Regions from separate parts of the Leisingera sp. CC-HEC096 genome, predicted to be linked through region 3. Evidence: riboswitches for the same ligand, from Rfam matches in the RefSeq annotation. Region 3 holds a riboswitch; each other region holds the start of a gene.
What was found. Region 3 has a riboswitch for cobalamin ahead of AC5STI_RS12060 (DUF4198 domain-containing protein). Riboswitches for the same ligand answer to the same signal wherever they lie in the genome.
Positions count from the first base shown of each region.

Region 1: it holds a riboswitch for cobalamin, as region 3 does, so the genes downstream of both, AC5STI_RS00255 (ABC transporter substrate-binding protein) here and AC5STI_RS12060 (DUF4198 domain-containing protein) in region 3, are expected to answer to the same signal.
Region 2: it holds a riboswitch for cobalamin, as region 3 does, so the genes downstream of both, AC5STI_RS08680 (DUF1636 family protein) here and AC5STI_RS12060 (DUF4198 domain-containing protein) in region 3, are expected to answer to the same signal.

Region 1 covers NZ_JCAIJS010000001.1:54,824-61,404, forward strand. The annotation lists gene AC5STI_RS00235 (paraquat-inducible protein A) at 1-256, opposite strand, end outside; gene AC5STI_RS00240 (paraquat-inducible protein A) at 223-840, opposite strand; gene AC5STI_RS00245 (hypothetical protein) at 870-1,169, opposite strand; gene AC5STI_RS00250 (succinylglutamate desuccinylase/aspartoacylase family protein) at 1,452-2,495, shown strand; cobalamin riboswitch at 2,632-2,825, shown strand; gene AC5STI_RS00255 (ABC transporter substrate-binding protein) at 2,971-3,981, shown strand; gene AC5STI_RS00260 (FecCD family ABC transporter permease) at 3,978-5,027, shown strand; partial or broken gene AC5STI_RS00265 (ABC transporter ATP-binding protein) at 5,024-5,534, shown strand; gene AC5STI_RS00270 (LysR family transcriptional regulator) at 5,862-6,581, opposite strand, start outside.
Region 2 covers NZ_JCAIJS010000001.1:1,765,146-1,771,726, reverse strand. The annotation lists gene cobN (cobaltochelatase subunit CobN) at 1-1,997, opposite strand, end outside; gene cobW (cobalamin biosynthesis protein CobW) at 2,181-3,215, opposite strand; gene AC5STI_RS08680 (DUF1636 family protein) at 3,218-3,628, opposite strand; cobalamin riboswitch at 3,725-3,942, opposite strand; gene cobO (cob(I)yrinic acid a,c-diamide adenosyltransferase) at 3,994-4,629, shown strand; gene glpD (glycerol-3-phosphate dehydrogenase) at 4,735-6,312, opposite strand; gene AC5STI_RS08665 (DeoR/GlpR family DNA-binding transcription regulator) at 6,305-6,581, opposite strand, start outside.
Region 3 covers NZ_JCAIJS010000001.1:2,496,153-2,502,733, forward strand. The annotation lists gene AC5STI_RS12040 (energy-coupling factor ABC transporter ATP-binding protein) at 1-189, opposite strand, end outside; gene cbiQ (cobalt ECF transporter T component CbiQ) at 176-964, opposite strand; gene AC5STI_RS12050 (NikL family nickel/cobalt ECF transporter subunit) at 961-1,545, opposite strand; gene cbiM (cobalt transporter CbiM) at 1,542-2,159, opposite strand; gene AC5STI_RS12060 (DUF4198 domain-containing protein) at 2,170-2,955, opposite strand; cobalamin riboswitch at 3,099-3,313, opposite strand; tRNA gene AC5STI_RS12065 (tRNA-Arg) at 3,882-3,958, opposite strand; gene AC5STI_RS12070 (GNAT family N-acetyltransferase) at 4,220-4,870, shown strand; gene AC5STI_RS12075 (adenylate/guanylate cyclase domain-containing protein) at 4,920-6,581, shown strand, end outside.

The DNA of each region.
Region 1 (6,581 bases), 2.4 Mb from region 3:
GAGTATTCTCCGAAGCGCGGCCAAAGGTGGTGGTGCGCAGCATCGGGTAGACATTGGCGGGGACATAGGCAATCAGCCCCGCCGCCAGCCAGGCCCAGACCCGCTGCAGGCTGGCTGCGGAGGGCGGTGTCAGCTCGCTGCGGCAGCTGTAGCAGATCTGCGCGCCGCCCGGATTGACGGCCCCGCAGGTGCGGCAGCCGGTCAGCCCGGCCTCGGCTGCGGTCAGGAACCGCGGCGGGTCTTCAGGGTTTTCCATACGGTCAGTCTGCAAATTGTACTGTCAGTCAGGATGGTCACCACCAGAAGCGCTGCAAAGGCCCAGAAGGCGGGGCCCAGCCCGACCCGGGCGAGTCCGGACACTTTGACCAGGGCGACCGCTACGCCGATAATGAAGATCTCGGCCATTGCCCAGGGCTTCAGCCATTCCGCCCAGCGGTAGACCGCGGCGGCATGCGGGGCAGGGTGCCAGCCCAGCGCCATCGGCGCCAGGGTGTAGACCAGGGCGCCATAGCGGGCGGCAGGCAGCAGCACGATCAGCAGGCCGGTGGCCAGCGACAAGGGCGCCATCGGCCCGCGGGAAAAGGCCAGCACCGCATCCAGCACCGACGCCCGGTGCGACAGCCCCTGAGCCTGCAACTCCAGAAACGGGAAACCGGCCGCGGCGGCCAGCAGGATCAGCGCGGTCAGCGACAGCATCGCGATACGGGTCATCGCCCCGGACTTGGGTGCCGCCAGCACGGTGCCGCAACGGGCGCATCTGGCGACCGCATGCTTGGCCACCTCCTGATCGCGGTGCAGCACGTCGCAGGCAGGGCAGGCAATCAGCTGTTCTGGGTCCATCTCATCATTGTCCGGTCGCGCAGCCAGGCTCAGCACGAAGTTCCGCCTGCCGCGGCCTGAGCTGCAAGCGTCTCGTTGCTGACCCGCCTGTAATTGGCGAAGGCGTTGGCGCTCATAACCACAAAGAAACTGTCCATATCAATCAGAACATAGCCTTTTTCCAGCAGCGCGCGCGAGAGTGCGGTGACATCGTCTTCATACAGCCGGCGCCGTCCGCAGATCTCCTGCAACAGTTTGCGCGGGATCCTGTAGCGCCCGGAGGTCTTGCCGCCGAATTCCTGGGAATAAAACCCTGCCAGGGCATTTGCGGCAGTGTCAAAGACGGGCATTCAATTTTTCCGGAAGATTTTTGCCTATAGACAAGAAAATATCACGTATGTACTGGGGCGGCAACCGCAGGTCTCCGGCAGCGAGGAGCAGCAGCCTGCGCACGTGGCATTCGGCCGAGGGGACAGGATTGCAGGCGGCTTACCTGCGTCCACTCTCGCCACGGGCAGTTGCGCAAGAGACAGGAAAGGATTTCAGATGGGACTTGCCAGGCAGGCGGGCAGTGTCAAACCTTTCACCCGCAAAGGTCTCAGGACCGGGGCCAATCAAATCAAGGGGGCAGTATGAAGGCAAGGCAGCATTTCACCATCGGCCACGCCAAGGTGGCGCCGGGCTCACGGCTGACGGTTGACCTGCCGGTCAGCGTTCTGTCCGACCACACGCCGGTCACGATGTCGGCGCATGTTGTGCATGGCCGCCAGGACGGGCCAACGGTGTTTGTCAGCGGCGGCGTGCACGGGGACGAGGTGATCGGCGTGGAGATCATCCGGCGGCTGCTGCGGGCGCCGAACCTGACGACGCTCAAGGGCACGCTGATTGCGGTGCCGATCGTCAACGCCTTCGGCTTCATAAACCACTCCCGCTATCTGCCCGACAGGCGCGACCTCAACCGGGTGTTTCCCGGCAGCGAGCATGGCTCGCTGGCTTCGCGTCTGGCGCATCTTTTCATGACAGAAGTGGTGGCCCGTTCGGACCTCGGTATCGACCTGCATTCGGCAGCAATCCACCGGACCAACTATCCGCAAATCCGCATCTCGCCCGATAACTCCAGCACCCGCGAGCTTGCCGGCGTCTTTGGCGCCCCGATCGTGATGCAGTCGCCGCTGCGCGACGGCTCGCTGCGCGGCGCGGCCAAGGAGACGGGCAAGGATGTGCTGCTCTATGAGGCGGGCGAGGGCCTGCGCTTTGACGAGCTGTCGATCCGTGCCGGGCTGGCGGGTATCCTGCGGGTGCTGCGGCACATGGGTATGGTCCCGGCCAAGGGCATTTCCAAGCCCAAGTCGCAGCCGCAGTTCTGCGTCTCCAGCAAATGGCTGCGGGCGCCGATGGGCGGGCTTCTGCGGGTGTACAAGGACGATGGCGAACTGGTCCGGGAAGGGGAGCTGATGGGCTCGGTGTCCGACCCGTTCGGTGAGCACGACGAGGACATCCTGGCACCTTTCGACGGGCTGATCGTCGGGCGTGCGGTAATGCCCATCGTGAACGAGGGCGATGCCGTGTTCCACCTCGGCAGGGTCCGCTCCGTCGAAAAGGCGGAGGATTCGGTGGAGGACCTGAGCGCCCAGCTGGAGGACGACCCGATGTTCGACGAGGATGAAATTCTTTGAACGGCAACATGGGGTCCAGCACTTGCCAATGGGTCCGGCTGCTCAACACGCGGTTGCCGCAGCTTCCGGCGGGCGCGCCTTTTGCAGGGGATTTCCGCAGCGGCAGCAACTTTTTCTTGCCGCAACCAAAGTGATGCGCTACGCGCGCTTTACCGGTCCCGCAAGGGCTAAGAGGGAATCCGCGGTGCCTGCCGGGCACCAACCGGAACTGCCCCCGCAACTGTAGGCGGCGAGTGCTGAGCCATCGCGTCACTGGATCCCAGCGGTCCGGGAAGACGGCCCAGACGATGACCCGCCAGTCAGGAGACCTGCCGGTATGAAACCGAAGCACACCGGACGGGGTTGTCCGGGGAGGTTGCCGGCAGACCGCGCTGCTGCTTTCAGGCGGCGCAGAGGAAGAGCTCAGGCTCTCCGCCCTGCCGGTCAATGCCCTTTCACCCGTTCTCCGGTCATTGACACATGGAGATCGAAAATCATGTTTCTGCGTTCCGGCCTGATCGGCCTTTCCTTCACCGTCGCGGCCCAGGCCGCGGCCGCCAGCGAGAGCTTTCCGCTGACCATCGAGAACTGCGGCCAGACCGTCACCTTCGAAGCACCCGCGGCGTCTTCCGTCACGGTTGGCCAGGCGGCCACGGAAGTGCTCTATGCGCTTGGGCTGGGGGATAAGGTGCTGGGCACTTCGGTCTGGTTCAACGATGTTCTGCCTGAATACGCGGACGTGAACGCCAAGGTCGAACGGCTGGCCGACAACGACCCAAGCTTTGAAAGTGTGGTGGCTAAACGCCCGGGCCTGGTTGCAGCGCAGTACGAGTGGCACATCGGCCCCGAGGGCGTGGTCGCCAAGCGCGAGCAGTTCCATGACCTGGGCATCCCGACCTATGTGATGCCCGCCGATTGCGCCGGCAAGGACAACACCACCGGCGGCGACGGCACCCGCACACAGATGTTCACCACCGAAAGCCTGTACCAAGGTATCGAGGAACTGGCGGCGATCTTCGGCGAGGCCGAAAAGGGCGCTGAGCTGGTCGCGGACTACAAGACGCGCGAGGCTGCGGCCGTTGCCAAGGCTCAAGAGGTTGCGCTGGAGGACGCCTCCGCCGTGTTCTGGTTCTCCTCGCCTGAGCTGGAGAGCGATCCGTTTGTGGCCGGCCAGAAAGGCGCGCCGGGCTACATGATGCAGCAGTTGGGCCTGCGCAATGTCATCGAGACGGACGAGGAATGGCCGACCGTCGGCTGGGAAACCATCGCCAAGGCCAACCCGACGGTGATCGTGATCGCCCGCATGGACCGCCGCCGCTTTGCTGCCGACGATTATGAGAAAAAACTGGAATTCCTGCGCACCGACCCGGTTGCCAGCCAGATGGACGCGGTCAAGAACAACCGCATCGTGGTGATGGACGCCCAGGCGATGGATGCCACCATCCGCGCCATCCCGGCGCTGGAAGACCTGGCCGCTGAGCTCAGCGCGATCGGCAACGGCGGATGAGCGCAGCCGCCGCACTTGCATGGCAGGGCGTCCGGGGCGCTTGCCTGGCTCTGCCGGTGCTGGCTGCGGCGGTTCTGGCAGGCGCAATGATCGGGGAAACCCAGCTTGCGCCTGACCTTGTCCTGTCCGTTCTGGTCAACAAGCTGGCCGGGGCAGGCTTGCCGGTCGACCCGGTGGACCAGGGCATTATCTGGAGCTACCGGCTGCCGCGGGCGCTGGTGGCCGGGGCGTGCGGCGCGGCGCTGGCGGTGACCGGTGTGGTGCTGCAGGCGCTGCTGCGCAATGCGCTGGCCGACCCTTACATCCTTGGCATTTCGGCCGGCGCCTCGACCGGGGCAGTTGCCGTGACCATTGCAGGCCTCGGCGGCGGCGCGCTGTCGCTGTCCTTTGGCGCCTTCAACGGGGCGCTGCTGGCGTTTGGCTTTGTCGCCGTTCTGGCACGGGCCGCCGGGGCGGGCAGCAGCCGGGCGGCAGCGGCGCAGATCGTGCTGGCGGGGATTGCCGGCTCGCAGCTGTTCAACGCGCTGACCGCCTTCATCATCGCCAAATCGGCCAATGCGGACCAGGCCCGCGGCATCATGTTCTGGCTGATGGGCAACCTCAGCGGCGTGCGCTGGCCGGACGTGTGGCTGGCGGTGCCGCTGGCGCTGGCGGGCTGGATGGTCTGCCGGTTCCACGCCCGCGCGCTGGATGCGTTCACCTTTGGCACCGATTCCGCCGCGGCGCTGGGCATCCCGGTGCGGCGGGTGCAGGTGGTGCTGATCTTTGCCACTGCGCTGATGACCGCGGTGATGGTGTCGATCGTCGGCTCCATCGGCTTTGTAGGACTGGTGATCCCCCATGCGGCGCGGTTCCTGGTTGGCCCCGGCCACCGCCGTCTGATGCCTGCCGCTGCGCTGACCGGGGCGGTGTTTCTGATTGGTGCCGACATCGTGTCGCGCGTCATCATTCCCGGCCAGGTGCTGCCCATCGGGGTTGTCACCGCGCTGATCGGGGCACCGGCTTTTGCAATCATCCTGGTGCGCGGGCAGAGGACGGCGCGATGAGGATCGAAGCCCGCAGCCTGTCCTTCTCCGTGCGCGGCAAGGCGCTGCTGTCGGACGTGTCTCTGGCGGTGCAGCCGGGTGAGACACTGGCGCTGGTCGGTCCGAACGGCTCCGGCAAATCGACTCTGATGCGGCTGCTGGCGGGACTGGCCCGGCCCTCGCAAGGCGAAGTGCTGCTGGCGGAGCAGCCGCTGGCCCGGCTGTCGCGCCGGGAAATTGCCCAGCGGATCGCCATAGTCGAGCAGCAGGCCGACACCGCCGAACGTATCACGGCGCGTTCAGTGGTGGAGCTGGGCCGCACCCCCTGGCTGTCGGCGCTGCGGCCCTGGAGCGGGGAAGACACCCGGCAAGTGGACAAGGCGTTGAAGACGGTGGAAATGGAGGGGTTCGCCAAGCGGGAATGGGCGACGCTCTCCGGCGGTGAGCGGCAGCGGCTGCATATCGCGCGGGCGCTGGCCCAGCAGCCGGGGCTGCTGCTGCTGGATGAGCCGACCAACCATCTGGACATCCACCACCAGCTGTCGATCCTGCACTGCATTCGCAATCTGCAGGTGACCGCCGTAGTGGCGCTGCATGATCTGAACCAGGCGCTTACCTGCGACCGGGTTGCGGTGCTGTCGGGCGGGCGCTTGGTGGCATCGGGAACACCGCAGCAGGCGCTGACACCGGAAACGGTATCTGACGTTTTCGGCATCACGGCCCGGCAGGTCCGGGATGCGGAGGGCAGTGCGCCGCACCTGTCCTTTCACCTGGCCTGAGCAGGGCGGCGAAACGCTCCCGCCGTTGCCGGTCTTCCTGACGGAAAGCCGCAGCGCCGGCGTCGCGCCGTTTCCGTTACCCCGGCAGATCCGCGGACAGGTCACAAGACTGGATAAAGGCGCTGCATTCCGCAGTCAGCCCCGCAAAGCGGGAGCGTTCGCGCTGATAGAGGTAGACCTCCCGTTTGTCGGGCAGGTCGGCAATGGGGCGGAACGCTGTTGTTTCCGGCATGAAACGCGCAACCGTTTGCGGCAGCACCGTCACCCATTTGCCCGTCCGGACCATGGTGATCAGCGAGTGGGTGTTGTGGATCGTCACATCGGCCGTGCTGATGGCCTCGGCAAAGCGTTCGTTGCGGATCAGATCGCACAGGGCATTGCGCACAAAGCCAGGGCCGGTGATATCAGCGATGGCGGGACGGGCGTCCTGCAGAATCAGCGGGTGGCTGGTGGAACAGACGAGGCCGAAACGGTCCTCGAACAGAGGCACCGCCCTGACCCCGTTCAGCGGATGATAGCCGGACGCGATGCCGATGTCCGCCTTGCCTTCGGCCAATGCGTCCAGAACCTGCTGGGTGTCGGTATCGCGCAGCTCGATTTTCAAGCCCGGGTGGCGGGCGGTCATATGCTCCAGCACTGACGGAAAGACCAGCGCCGCCACGGAGGGCACCGAGACGATGCGGATCAGCCCGTGAATGGCCTCAGCCGCCATCTCAATGGCCTGTACCGTCTGGTCGAACCGGCGCACCTGTTTCTGGGCCAGCTCAAAGACTTGCTCCCCCAGCGGTGACAGCTG
Region 2 (6,581 bases), 730 kb from region 3:
CCGTACTGGCTTTCCTTGATGTCGCAGACAAAGGCGTCGATGCGGGTGATCGCCTCAGCCGGGGACGTGTCGGGCGTGAGGCCGAGGTCGGCTTCGACGCCGGTGCCCTGCGCCTCTGACCGGATGTCGCCGATCAGCCGGTCGCGGCGGGCCGGGTCGAGGCCATCTGCGGTGGAATATTCATCCAGCAGGCTTTCGAGCCGCGCCATGCCCTCCGGCAGGGTGGTCTGTGCCAAAGGGGGCGGCAGGTGGCCGATGGTGACGGCGCCGATGCGGCGCTTGGCCTGGGCGGCCTCACCTGGGTCATTCACGATGAACGGGTAGGCGACGGGCAGCGGGCCGGTCAGCACCTCGGGCCAGCAGGCGCCGGAGAGCGCCACCGCCTTACCCGGCAGCCATTCCAGGGTTCCATGGGCGCCGATGTGGACAAGGGCGTCGGTCTGGGCGCGCAGCCACAGGTAAAAGGCCACATAGGCATGGCGCGGAGTGCGGTCGAGATCGTGGTAGTCATCGACGCGGGTTTTGACTTCGCCGCGTTCGGGCTGCAGGGCGATCAGGGCGTTACCTGCCCGCAGGGCCTTGAAGTGAAAGGCGCCATTGCGGCAGTCTGCGTCTTCTTCCGGGCTGCCCCAAGCCTCAGTGAGGGTGTTTTGCAGGTCTTGCGGCAGGGTGGCGAGGGCTTGGCGGTAGTCCTCCAGCGGGACGCTGAGTGTTTCTTCCATCAGCCGCAGGCCGGTGTTTTCGAGCGTTTCGACGGCGTAGCCTTGGGCGGAGAGTTCGCGCAGGATTTCGTCGCAGGAGGCCAGCGCGTCGAGGCCGACGGCATGGGCGAGGTTGTGGTCGCGCCCGGGATAGGTGGACAGAATCAGGGCGAGGCGTTTGTCAGTGTTCGGCAGCTTGGCGAGGCGCAGCCAGCCCTCCACGCGGTCGATGGCGGCCTTGATCCGGTCTGCGTCGGCGCGGTGGGCAAAGCGGGAATACTGCAGGTCCGGGTCTTTCTTGCCCGGCGATTTGAAGCTGACGACGCCTGCGAAAATGCGGCCGTCCACCTCCGGCAGCACCACATGCATGGCGAGGTCGGCGGGCGACAGGCCGCGGTCGGCCTCGGCCCAGTCTTTCTTGCGGGCGGTGGAGAGGGCGACCTGGAATACCGGGCAGCCGGTCGTGCTGAGCGGTGAGGCGCTGCCGTCGGTGCCTTGAGCGGAAAAGGCGGTGGCGTTGATGACGGCAGCCGGGTTCAGCCCGGGCAGCTTTTCGCGCAGCCAATCGGCGGCGGTGGGGGCCTTGAGGCTGGCGGCAAAGGCACCGTAGGCGGCATAGCCGCGGGCGCGCAGCTCTTCGATCACCGCATCCACCGGGGCGGTGTCGGCGGCGGTGAGGTAGGAGCGGTAGAAGCTCACCAGCACCAGCGGTTTGTCCTGCGGCGGCAGGTCGGCCAGCACGCCCTTGGCCGGGTCATAGAAGCCATGCTCGGGGGTGGTTTTGAGGCCGATCACCGGCCCGGCGTAGAGGCCGGCTGCGAGCGACAGCTGGGCCAGCGCGGCCTGAGCCGCGACCGCACCGCCGGCGTCGCACAGGGATTGCAGGCGGCGCAGGGTGGAGACGGGCAGGGTGGACAGCTCGTCGAGCCGCGCATCCTCGCGGCCGTCGGCGGGCAGGATTGCCAGCGCAATGCCCTTGCGGCGGGCGAGGTCCTGCAGGGTGGCGAGGCCATAGGACCAGTAGCTTTCGCCGCCGATCAGGCGGACGAGGACACCTTTGGCGCCCTCCAGCGTCTGTTCCGCGTAGACGTCGACCGACAGCGGGTGCTTGAGCGCCACAAGGTTGGCGAGGCGCAAGCTGGGCAGTTTGCCATCCGCCCGGTGCCAGCCTGCCGCAAAGGCGCCGAGATCGCTGTCGGAGAAGGACAGCACCACAAGGTCCGCAGGCGTCTGCCCGAGGTCCTGCGGGGTATCGGTCTCGTCAAGGCCGTGGCTTTCGCGGAAGACGACGTGCATGGGTCAGGCCTTTGTATTCTGGTAAGCAATGGGCGCTCTGAGGGCTGCGCCCGAGCCTGGGAGGGTGCGAATGCGCCCTCCCATTTTGCCGGAGGCAAACCTTTGGTTTGACGGGAGGGTCGGGCGCAGCCCGGCCTGCGGCCGGGCAATGTCATTTGAAATGAAGCGCCAGACCGGCATTGCTTACGCTCCCAGCTCGGCGCGGATGGCCTGTTCGTCGATGTCGTCATGCTCGGCAATGACCACCAGCGCGGTCTTGCGCGGCTGCGCGCCCCAGGGTTGGTCGTACTGCGCACGCAGGCGCTCGCCCACGGCCTGAACCAGCATCCGCATCGGTTTCCCCTCCACCGCGACATAGCCTTTGACGCGCAGTATGTTGCGCTCGCGGGCGAGTTTCACGATGGCATTCTGCAGCGCTTCCGGGTCGGAGACTTCGCCCATTTCGACAACGATGCTTTCAAAGTCGTCATGCTCGTGGTCGTGGTGGCCGTCGTGGTGGCTGGGGCGGGCCTCCAGGTCGTCCTCGGCGGCGGCGCCCAGGCCCAGGATGATGCGCGGGTCGATGACGCCTTCGCTCATCGGCAGGATCGGCAGCTTGCGGGGCGCCTCGGCCTCGATCACGGCGCGGGCCTTCTCGACACCCTCGTCGCCGGCCAGGTCAGCCTTGGACAAGAGAACGATGTCGGCGCAGGAAATCTGGTCCTCGAACACCTCGGACAGCGGGGTTTCGTGGTCGATGCTGTCATCGGCCTCGCGCTGGGCCTGAACCGCGTCCAGGTCGGGGGCGAACTGGCCCTTGGCGACGGCCTCGGCATCGGCCAGCGCAATCACGCCGTCAACGGTGATGCGGGAGCGGATGGCTGGCCAGTCGAAGGCCTTCAGCAGCGGTTTCGGCAGGGCCAGGCCGGAGGTTTCGATCACGATGTGATCCGGCTTTTCCGGCAGGTCCATCAGCTGTTCGATGGTGGGGATGAAGTCATCGGCCACGGTGCAGCAGATGCAGCCGTTGGCCAGCTCCATGATGTTTTCCGCCGGGCAGTTCTCATCGGCGCAGGACTTCAGGATGTCGCCGTCCACGCCGGCGGTGCCGAACTCGTTCACCACCACGGCCAGGCGCTTGCCCTGCGGGTTCTGCATCAGGTGGCGGATCAGGGTGGTTTTCCCCGCGCCCAGGAAGCCGGTGATGACGGTGACGGGGATCTTGTTGAGGTCGCTCATGATTACTCCTCGGAGAAGAACTTGGCCGGCGGGATGCGGGCAACGGATTGCTTGCGGAAGGTCTGCGGGCGTTCGCGCCATGGCACGACGCCGTCGGCGGTACCGGCATAAGCCGCGGCGCCTTCCAGGATTTCGGGAACGTGCTGGTCCGGGTCTAGGTCGCCGTAGACATAGGTCCAGCGCTCTGTGCCGCCGACCAAGGCTACGGCGCAGCCGCGCTTGCAGGAGGACAGGCACTCGACACCGCGCAGGCGGACGCCTTCGGGCATTCCGGCCTCTTCCAGTGCGGCGTGCAGGATGGCGCCAGGGCGGGCGGCCTCCGGGTCGGCGCCCTCGCGGCGGCATGTGAGGCAAACGGTCAGCGTGACCGGTCCGGGGGTGCTGGCGGTCTTGCCCGCCATATCGTCAGCCATCGGCGCGTCTCCTGTCGCGGCAGGCGTGGGGATGGCCGAAAGGGGGGCGGCGGCGTGCCAGCCCCTCAACCGGTCGCGGAACACCCCGCCCGCCCGTTGTTCTCTCTCTTGCTGGCAGGTCTCCCGGCTTGCGGATGCCAAGGCGCTTTGCCTTGCCGGCCATCCTGCCTTCCCGGGGTCTCTCCCAGTGGCATGGCGGCCTCATCCGGTCACGGTCGCGGGGGCGGCTGTGCTTCGGCAATCCAAAGATATTTGGCGGCCTTCACATTCCCTCTTCGCCTGCTTTCGCAGGAACCAGCGAAACCCCCTTGCGCTATCGCGCCCTTCTTTGTCAAGACATGGGGTCAAACAGCTGGAGAGCCCCCATGAGCGAAAAGTCTGAAACCGGCATCTCAGAGGAAGAAGCCGCCCGTCATGCGTCGAAAATGGCCAAGAAGAAGGCCGCGCGCGACCGGATGATGAAGACCAAGGACGGCGAGAAGGGACTGATCATCGTTCACACCGGGCCGGGCAAGGGCAAATCCTCGTCGGGGTTCGGCATGATCATGCGCTGCATCGCCCACAAGATGCCCTGCGCCGTGGTGCAGTTCATCAAGGGCGCCTGGCAGACCGGCGAGCGGACGCTGATCGAGGAGAACTTCAGCGATCTCTGCCAGTTCTATGCTATGGGCGAGGGGTTCACCTGGGAGACACAGGACAAGGCCCGCGACATCGCCGCCGCGCAGAAGGGCTGGGAGAAGGCCAAGGAGATGATCCTGGATGAGCGCAACACCATGGTGCTGCTGGATGAGATCAACATCGCGCTGCGCTATGAGTATCTGGAGCTGGAGGAAGTGCTGGAGTTTCTGGTTGAGCACAAGCCGCCGATGACCCATGTGGTGCTGACGGGCAGGAACGCCAAGGAAGAGCTGATCGAGATTGCCGATCTGGTGACCGAGATGGGCCAGATCAAGCACCCGTTCCGTGCCGGGGTGAAGGCGCAGAAGGGCGTCGAGTTTTAAGACGCTTTCTGAATGTCCCGCCCGGCCGATAGGCCGGGCCGCGCCAACCCGCCCCCACGGGGCGGCGCGACTGCGCCTCCCCTCGGGTTGGCCCGTCCCTCAGTTCTATGCCGCGAGCTGTGCAGCTTTGCCTTGGATATAGGTATCCACCGCCGCGCGCTGGGTTTCATCCAGCCGCAGGCCGAGCTTGGAGCGCCGCCACAGGTAATCGTCGCCCGCGCGCACCCATTCGCGGGCAATCGCCCAGTCGAGCTCCCGCGCGGTGATGGTGGCGCCAAAGTCCTGGCCCAGATCACCGGCAGTTTTGGCGTCGCCCAGCACCTCCCAGGCCTCGGTGCCATAGGCGCGGATCATCCGGCCCGCCCAGTAGGGTGTCAGGAACGGATAGTCCGCGGCGAGTTTGGATGTCAGCTTGGCCACATCCGCCACCGGGAAGTCGCCGCCGGGCAGGGCCACGCCTGCGGTCCAGCCGGCGGGCAGCTGCGGGAACACCTCGCCGATCTTCGCCAGCGCGGCCTCGGCCAGTTTGCGGTAGGTGGTGATCTTGCCGCCGAAGACGTTGAGCAGCGGCGCCTGCGCCTGGTCCAGCGTCAGCACGTATTCGCGGGTGGCCGCGGTGGCGGAACTGGCGCCGTCGTCATAAAGCGGGCGCACGCCGGAGTAGGTCCAGACGATATCGTCGCGCGTCACCGGCTTCTCGAAATACTCCGACGCGAAGGCCGCCAGGTAGTCCTGCTCGGCCTCGGTGCAGACCGGCGCGGTGTCCGGGTCCGGGTGGTCGGCGTCGGTGGTGCCGATCAGGGTGAAATCCTGCTCGTAAGGAATGGCAAAGATGATCCGCCCGTCGGTGCCCTGAAAGAAATAGCAGCGGCCGTGGTCGAACAGTTTCGGCACCACGATATGGCTGCCGCGCACCAGGCGGATGTTCTCGCGGCTGTTCTGGCCCAGCTTCTGATGCAGCACGTCAGCAACCCAGGGGCCGCCTGCGTTGACCAGCATCTTTGCGCGGTGCTCCTGCTCCTCGCCGGTGGCGTGGTCTTTCGTGCGGATCACCCAGTGATCGGCCTTGCGGTCCGCGGACAGCACTTCGGTCCGGGTCAGGATGCTGGCGCCGCGGGCCATGGCGTCGCGCGCGTTCAGCATCACCAGGCGGGCGTCCTCAATCCAGCAGTCGGAGTACTCGAACGCGGTTTTGAATTTGCCTTTCAGGGGGCGGCCCGCCGGGTCGCTTGTCAGGTCCAGCTTGGCGGTGCCGGGCAGGATGCCGCGTTTGCCAAGGCTGTCGTACATAAAGAGGCCCAGCCGGATCAGCCAGGCCGGGCGGCGGCCCTTCATCCACGGCATGAAGGTGGTCAGCAGCTTGGACGTGGGTGTCTCGCTGTCAAACCGCATGTCCTTGTGAAAGGGCAGCACAAAGCGCATCGGCCAGGAGATATGCGGCATGGCTTTCAGCAGCACCTCGCGTTCGATCAGCGCCTCGCGGACCAGGCGGAACTCGAAGTATTCCAGATAACGCAGGCCGCCGTGGAACAGCTTGGTGGAGGCGGAGGAGGTGGCGGAGGCAAGATCGTTCATCTCTGCCAGCGTCACCGACAGGCCGCGGCCTGCCGCATCGCGGGCGATGCCGCAGCCATTGATGCCGCCGCCGATGATGAAAAGGTCCGTTACAGGGGTGTCAGTCATTTTCGCTGCTTTCGTTTTGTCCTGCGGTCAGGATGCGGGTTCCGGCGGCGCGGGCGGCCTCGGCAAATTCTACGGGCACGGGCCGGTCGGTGATCACCACATCCAGATCGGCCACGTCGCAGATCCGCACCGGGGCGGAGCGGTCGAACTTGCTGCCGTCGCAGACCAGCACCTTTTGCCGTGCGTTCTTGAGGATGGCGCGGGCGACAGAGACTTCGCGGGCGTCGTGGTCCATCACCGCACCGTCGGCATCCAGCGCCGAGGCGCCG
Region 3 (6,581 bases):
GGCTTTGACCGTTCCACTGGCAGGGGTCAGCAGCCCCATGATAACTTTCAGGAGTGTCGACTTCCCGGCGCCGTTTGGCCCGACAATCGACAGACGTTCACCCGCGTTAAGCTGCATCGACGCGCCTTCCAGAACCGGATCAAGTCCGGGGTAGGAGAAGTGAATGTTATTCAAGTCAAGAAGCTGCATAGATGGCCTCAGCCCAAATCAAGGCGGCAAGGGCGGCGGTAACGGCCGCGGCAAAGAACAGGTCGGCCCTGCTAAAGCGGAAGTCTTCCAGCAGGATAATGCGGCCGGAGAACCCCCGGCATTTCATCGCAGCCAGAATGCGTTCCGACCGTTCGATAGCACGCACCAGCATCATGCCGACCAGATAGCCATAGCTGCGGTAGGTGTGCCAATTGGTCCCGGGACGGAATCCGCGGAGCTTCATCGAGGTGCGCAGGCGCTGGTATTCCTCGCGCAGGACGTCGATGTAGCGGATTGTGAACATCATCAGATGCACCAGCCGTTCAGGGGTTTTGAGCGCAAACAGCGCGTGTCCCATCGTCACAGGTTCCATGGACCCAACCAGCGTCATGACCGCAAGAATGACTGCATTTGCGGTGAGGGCTATTTCCACCGCACGCCACAGCCCTTCCCAGCTGGCCTCCAGCCCCCAAACCGAAAAAACCGGGGTTCCGGGGACAGTAAAGGGCAGCAGTACCAGCATGAAGACGATAAAACTGTCCATCATCGCCATCCGTTTCAGCGTTTTCCGGGGTGGCAAGCCGGAAAACGCCAGCAGCCACATGGACAGGCCAAGCGCAGCCGAAAGCACCCAAAGATTGCTGAGCGAGACAACGACGACGGCATAGACTGCGCTCATCACGATGCGCATCCGAGGATCAAGCGTGGTGACCTTGGCGCGGAAAACGCCGATGCCGCTGAGCGGTTTTTCAGCGCCGGTCAGAACATAGGTCATGAGCTGCCGCCAATCTTACGCTGCGCGGCGATGTAGAAGCCCAGCCCGAACAAGCCAAAGATATAGCCGATGCCGCCAAGGATAGACTGAAAGTCCGACTTGTTCTTGAACGCGGTCAGTTCCTGCCGGAGCGGGCGCAGTTCGTTGCGAATCATGGCAGCCAGCTCAGCGCGGGCCTCACCGGACAGGCCGGCAGCCGCGGCGGATGAGGGGGCTTCAGTTGTGCCGCCGGCCGCAGGCATTAGCCTGCGCGGGTTTTGACCCAGGATCTGCGCGACCTCTGCCGCATCCATGATCACTTCCGCAACGTGGCCAGCGCCAAGGTCGCCGCGAAACACATGCGTTACCGGCTCCGACGGTGTGAACAGGAAAAAGCCGTCGGAGTCCGTATTGGTTTCACCCAGCTTGCTCCCAGCTTCGTCAAAGACTTCGATCAGCAAGTCCGGAGCCATTGCGCCATTGGAAAAGCCAACCTCGCCCTCGATATCCGAGCCGGAGGGGAATACCGCAGAGATCACATTGTGGGCCAATGCCGGCAGCGGTGCGAGAAGAGCAAGAATCAGAACACAGGACCGGATCACGTCAGGCTGCCTTTCGTGTCAAAGAACAGCTCAGGTTTCACCCGCCGGGCCAGGAAGATTGCGGCGCCTGACAGCAGAGCTTCGATAACCATCACAGGTATATGCGAGAAGAAGACAAGCTTGGCGGCTAGAATGAACTCATCGCCGGATAGCATTAGCGAGAAGGCTACGGCCAATGTCGTTGCCGCTATCGCAGCTCCGCCTCCGATACCGCCCCAGATCGCGCCGTGCAGCGGCGAGCCGCGAGCCACCAGCGGGCGGAAAGCCAGCCCCACCAAAACAGCGGGCAAGGCGATATTCACGGCATTCACGCCCAGCACGGTCAGCCCGCCAAAGCCAAAGAACACCGCCTGCAACAACAACCCGACAAACAGTGCCGGAAACGCGGCCCATCCCAGTACCAGCCCGGCCAGCCCGTTCAGGATCAGGTGAACCGAACTGGGCCCGATCGGGACATGGATCAGTGAAGCCACAAAGAAACTGGCCGAAAGAACCCCTGCCGCCGGAATGCGCTCCAGCGGCAGGCTGCGCAGACCCATGGCGATACCGCCGGCTGCAGCAACAGCGCCGCCAATCACAACCGGGTTTGACAGAGCGCCGTCTACGATATGCATCGGTCTGCTTTCACTTCAGCTCTTCAGCGTGGATCCACAGCACAGCATCCTGGCTGAGTTCCTTGCCGTCGTGCTCGGTTACCGGGCCGGACCCCAGAGCGGCAAAACCCCAGTAGCCTGCTTTCGGGATGCCGAAGGAAAACACGCCGTTCTGGTCCGCGATAGCAACGATCGCTCCGCCCGGCATCTCACCCACGGTGGGATCGGTGGCCGAAAACGCTTTGAGGTCAGGCTCGGCCGCCATGAACTCGATCTCGATTTCAGCACCGGGGACTGGCGCGCCGTCTGCCAGAACCTGACCGGAAAAGGTGGATCCGACGATCACGTTGTAAGGCTTGTTCAACGGCAGAATCTCGGTGGCCAGACCAACCGGCTTATCCCAGTCGGTCGGCAAAGTGTTTCGGTTCAGCACGACTTTTGAGATCTGTTGAATATAGATATCTTCGCTTTCCTCGTAGTAGGGCGAAGGCACGGTCACCACGACATAGTCGCCGGAGCGTTTCACCGGAACGGACGCCTTGTAGGCCGAAGCTTCGTTCTCAGCGCCCTTGAAAGTGGCGGGTTCAAGGCGATCCGAAAGGTCGGTCTTTTCGCCTTTGTGGATCATGAAGAATTCTTCCGGCGCGCCCATGTCCATTGCGTATCCGTTTGACATGGGATGCCAGAAAACCAAGCCCATCGGCACGTCACCGGGCTTCTCGATCAGCGCTCTTTCGGTGTAATTCAGCTGGAAATGCGCCGACGCGGCGGCAGGCAGGGAAACGGCCAGTGCTGCGGCCAGATAGTTCAGTTTCATTTCGTCCTCATTCGACGACGCAGGCGCACCTGCAATCAGGAATGAACAACGGGGAGTATTGGCACGGAGTCGCCGGAACGGCCGTCGCGCCAGACGCTCACCCCGGCGTCCGGTGGAAAAGGGCAGAAACTCCGCAAGCGGGGCCTCGGTCCTTGTGTCCGGCAGGTCTCCTGACTCGCGGGTCCTGGTTCGGCTGGCCTTCCCGGGGATGATCCCAGTGGCGTCTTCAGCGTCACTCACCGCTCACAGTTGCGGGGGCAGTCACGGATTTGGTCCCTTTTGGGTACGCCGCACCGTGTTCCCTATTTCTTCCGCTGCGCATTGAAACACTTGCGGAACCGGTCACACTGGTTGAATGGCAAAACCGAATTTCCGAGTCAAGCTTCTTGCCTTCTGCTCAGTCTCGGGATTGGCACTGCAGATGACTGTTTCCGGACTTCAACGGCCAGCTGGCAAGCCTGAGTGATGCGCGCAAACGGTGGCCGGTTTCCAACGGTATTCCTTTCGTGTGACCCGATTTCACGGGTTAAGACCGCTACCGGAATGACGATTGCCCGAGCCCGGCAGAGATAGTTCAAAGCACCGTACGTTCTGCCGGTATTGGGTTTTCCTTGCCCCTTGTTCGATCAGGATTTGGGGCTCTTCTGACCTGCAGAAGGCTTCCCGTTCAGAACCTCGCCTCGCAACCCGGCCTTAAAACCCTCGCGGCCACGTTCCCCAGAGTGATACCAGTGCGCTTCAAGCGGCAACAACTGCGCTCCCACCCTGTTTTGCCCTCTTTGCGACACGAGGTCTTCCGAAGGTAAAATCAGGGAACGCTTGGCCACTGGCGGAACAGGAGACGCGAACGGGAATGTTGGAGACACGAAAAAGGAAAGGTTCTGTCGCAAATGGTAAAAATTTATGTCGCGCGACAAGGGAGGAAGTGGCGGACCGAGGAGGATTCGAACCCCCGACCCCTTGATTCGTAGTCAAGTACTCTATCCAGCTGAGCTATCGGTCCACTGCGGCGGGGTTTACTCATAGCATCGCAGAGTCGCAACCCTAAAAGACGGCTGTTTCTGTTTTTCTTCACCAGCAGCTTCCGTACAAACCTCGGCGGACGGCTGAACCACAAGGGCGTGCCCCCGTTCGGCCGCTTTGACATCCGGCCGCTCTTCGCCCCAAGACCGGCCGGAATTGTGGTATAAGTCTGAAGCCATGTCTTCCCCGCCAGGCTTGGCGCCGGGGAAGGCGCGTACCGCAAACCGAAAGGGGGCGGCGGATGCCGGACCGGAACTCAGCAGGTTTTCAGCTCAGGCCGCTTGAAACAGCGGATCTCGCCACAGCCGCAGGCTGGCTTCAGAACATTGCTGACATGGCTTGTTTTGATCGCTCGAACCGCGTGCCGCTCAGCGCACAGGGGCTGGAGCAGTCATGGGAGCTATTGTCCGATACAAAGGCAAACGCCGATAAGTGCTGGTTCGCACTTACCACGGAGTCCAGTGAGCTGTGCGGTATCACCGGGCTGGATAGCATCTCAGCGGTGAACCGTGATGCCGTCATTGCCATGTTCATCGAAGAATCCAGGCGCAGGCAGGGTGTTGGGATACGGGCCCTGGCGCTGCTTCTGGACTTTGCCTTCCGGCAGATCGGGCTAAATCGCGTTACATCATACTACCGTGCCGACAATACCCGCAGCAAGCACCTGACCGCGCGTGCCGGCTTTGCGACCGAAGGCAGAATGCGGGCCGCATGGTTTGCAGAAGGCCGTTTCTTTGACATGGTCACTGTCGGCCTCTTGCGCGAGGAATGGGACGCCAGCCGCAAAGCGCTGGCGCAGGAGCTTGGCGCGGGCCCGCGCGTAAGTTTCCGCGGCGCAGAAGCCGCTGGCTGGGCCTGGCCGCCCGGCCCGGACAACCCGCTAGAAGGATGAGCGCGAATACCAGCGGCCCCAGCCCGCACTCACAGGAGGAGGACAGCTTGTGAGCGGCCAAAAAAAGACAACAAGAGTCCGCCGCCAGCTTGGTGCGGTGCTGTTTGCCGATGTCGTCGGCTATGCCCGGCTTATGGGCAATGACGAAATCGATACCTACAGTGCCCTGAAATCCCTCTTGGAACAGCTGGAAGCGGCTTGCCAGGCACATGAGGGGCAAGTGGTGGCGGTCCGCGGCGATGGGGTTCTGGCGCTGTTTGAGACAGCCACGCATGCTGTGGAGTTTGGCGTCGAGCTGCACCGTATTGCCGAGAAAAACAACCGTGCACGGCCGGACGATCAGCACCTCCGGTTTCGCGCCGGTGTGCATATGGGCGAAATTCTGGTCGATGACCGAGGTATCCATGGCGACAACGTCAACATTGCCGCCCGGCTGCAGGAGATCGCCGAACCGGGCCGGGTTTTTGTCAGTGCGTCCGTCTACGAGCAGATCCGCAACCGGCTGCGCTTTGGCTTCGAGTTCCTCGGCCCGCAGCAGCTCAAGAACATCACCGAGCCTGTCGCGGCCTATTGTGTCCGCAGCGAAGTCGCAGGCGCAACGATGGCGGCAACCCGGCGGCCGGAAACACGGCCCGCGCACCGGCCGCCGCCTGGGATCCCTTCGGTCGCCGTGCTGCCATTTGCCAGCCTGGGCGGCGAGCCGTCCGACAGCTGGTTTGCCGACGGGCTGACCGAGGACATCATCCTCAACCTGTCAAAGTTCAAAAACCTTTTTGTCATTGCCCGCAACTCCGCCTTCTTTTTCAAAGCCAGCACCATGCCGCCTCAGGATGCCGCGCGGGAACTGGGGGTGCGCTACGTCGCGCGCGGCAGCGTCCGGAGAGCCGCCGCGCGGGTCCGGATTGCCATTGAGCTGATCGACGCGGAGACCGGCCGCACCATCTGGGGGGAGCGGTACGACCGAAATATTGATGACATCTTTGCCATCCAGGACGAGGTAACTGACGCTATCGTGGCTTCTACGGCCGTTCTGATTGAGGCGCAGGAACGCAAGCGTATGGCGCAGACGGCACCCGCCGACCTTGCCGCATACGGGTATGTCCTGCGCGGGCAGCAGTATATCTTCCGCTACACAAGGCAGGACAACCACGAAGCGCAGACCCTTTATGAGCGCGCCCTCGCCCGCGACCAGGACTATGCCCGGGCCTCTGCCGCGATCTCCCGGACCATGAATATCGACTGGCGCTACTCCTGGGCCAAGGATGCCGAGCACGCGCTGGATACGGCGTTGTCTTATGCGCAACGGGCCGTGGAGCTGGATCCGACCGACGCCCGCGGCTTTGGCGAGCTTGGTTTTGTGCATTTATACCGGAAGGAGCACGATGCCGCGCTCGGCGCCTACCGCCGTGCTCTGGCGCTGAACCCCAACGATGCGGACCTCCTGTCGGACTATGCTGATGCGCTGGCCCATTCCGGCGATAACGAAGCCGCAATCGGAAACCTGCAGCAGGCCATGCGGCTAAACCCCTATTTTCCGGACCAGTACCTTTGGCACCTGGGCGGGGCCTATTACAATCTCAAGGAATATGATGCGGTGATCGGCACGCTGACGAAGATGAACAACCCGACAGAGGGCCAGCGTATGCTTGCCGCCAGCTATGCGCAGCTGGGCCAGATGGAACAGGCCCGCAGCATGGCAGACCGGCACCGC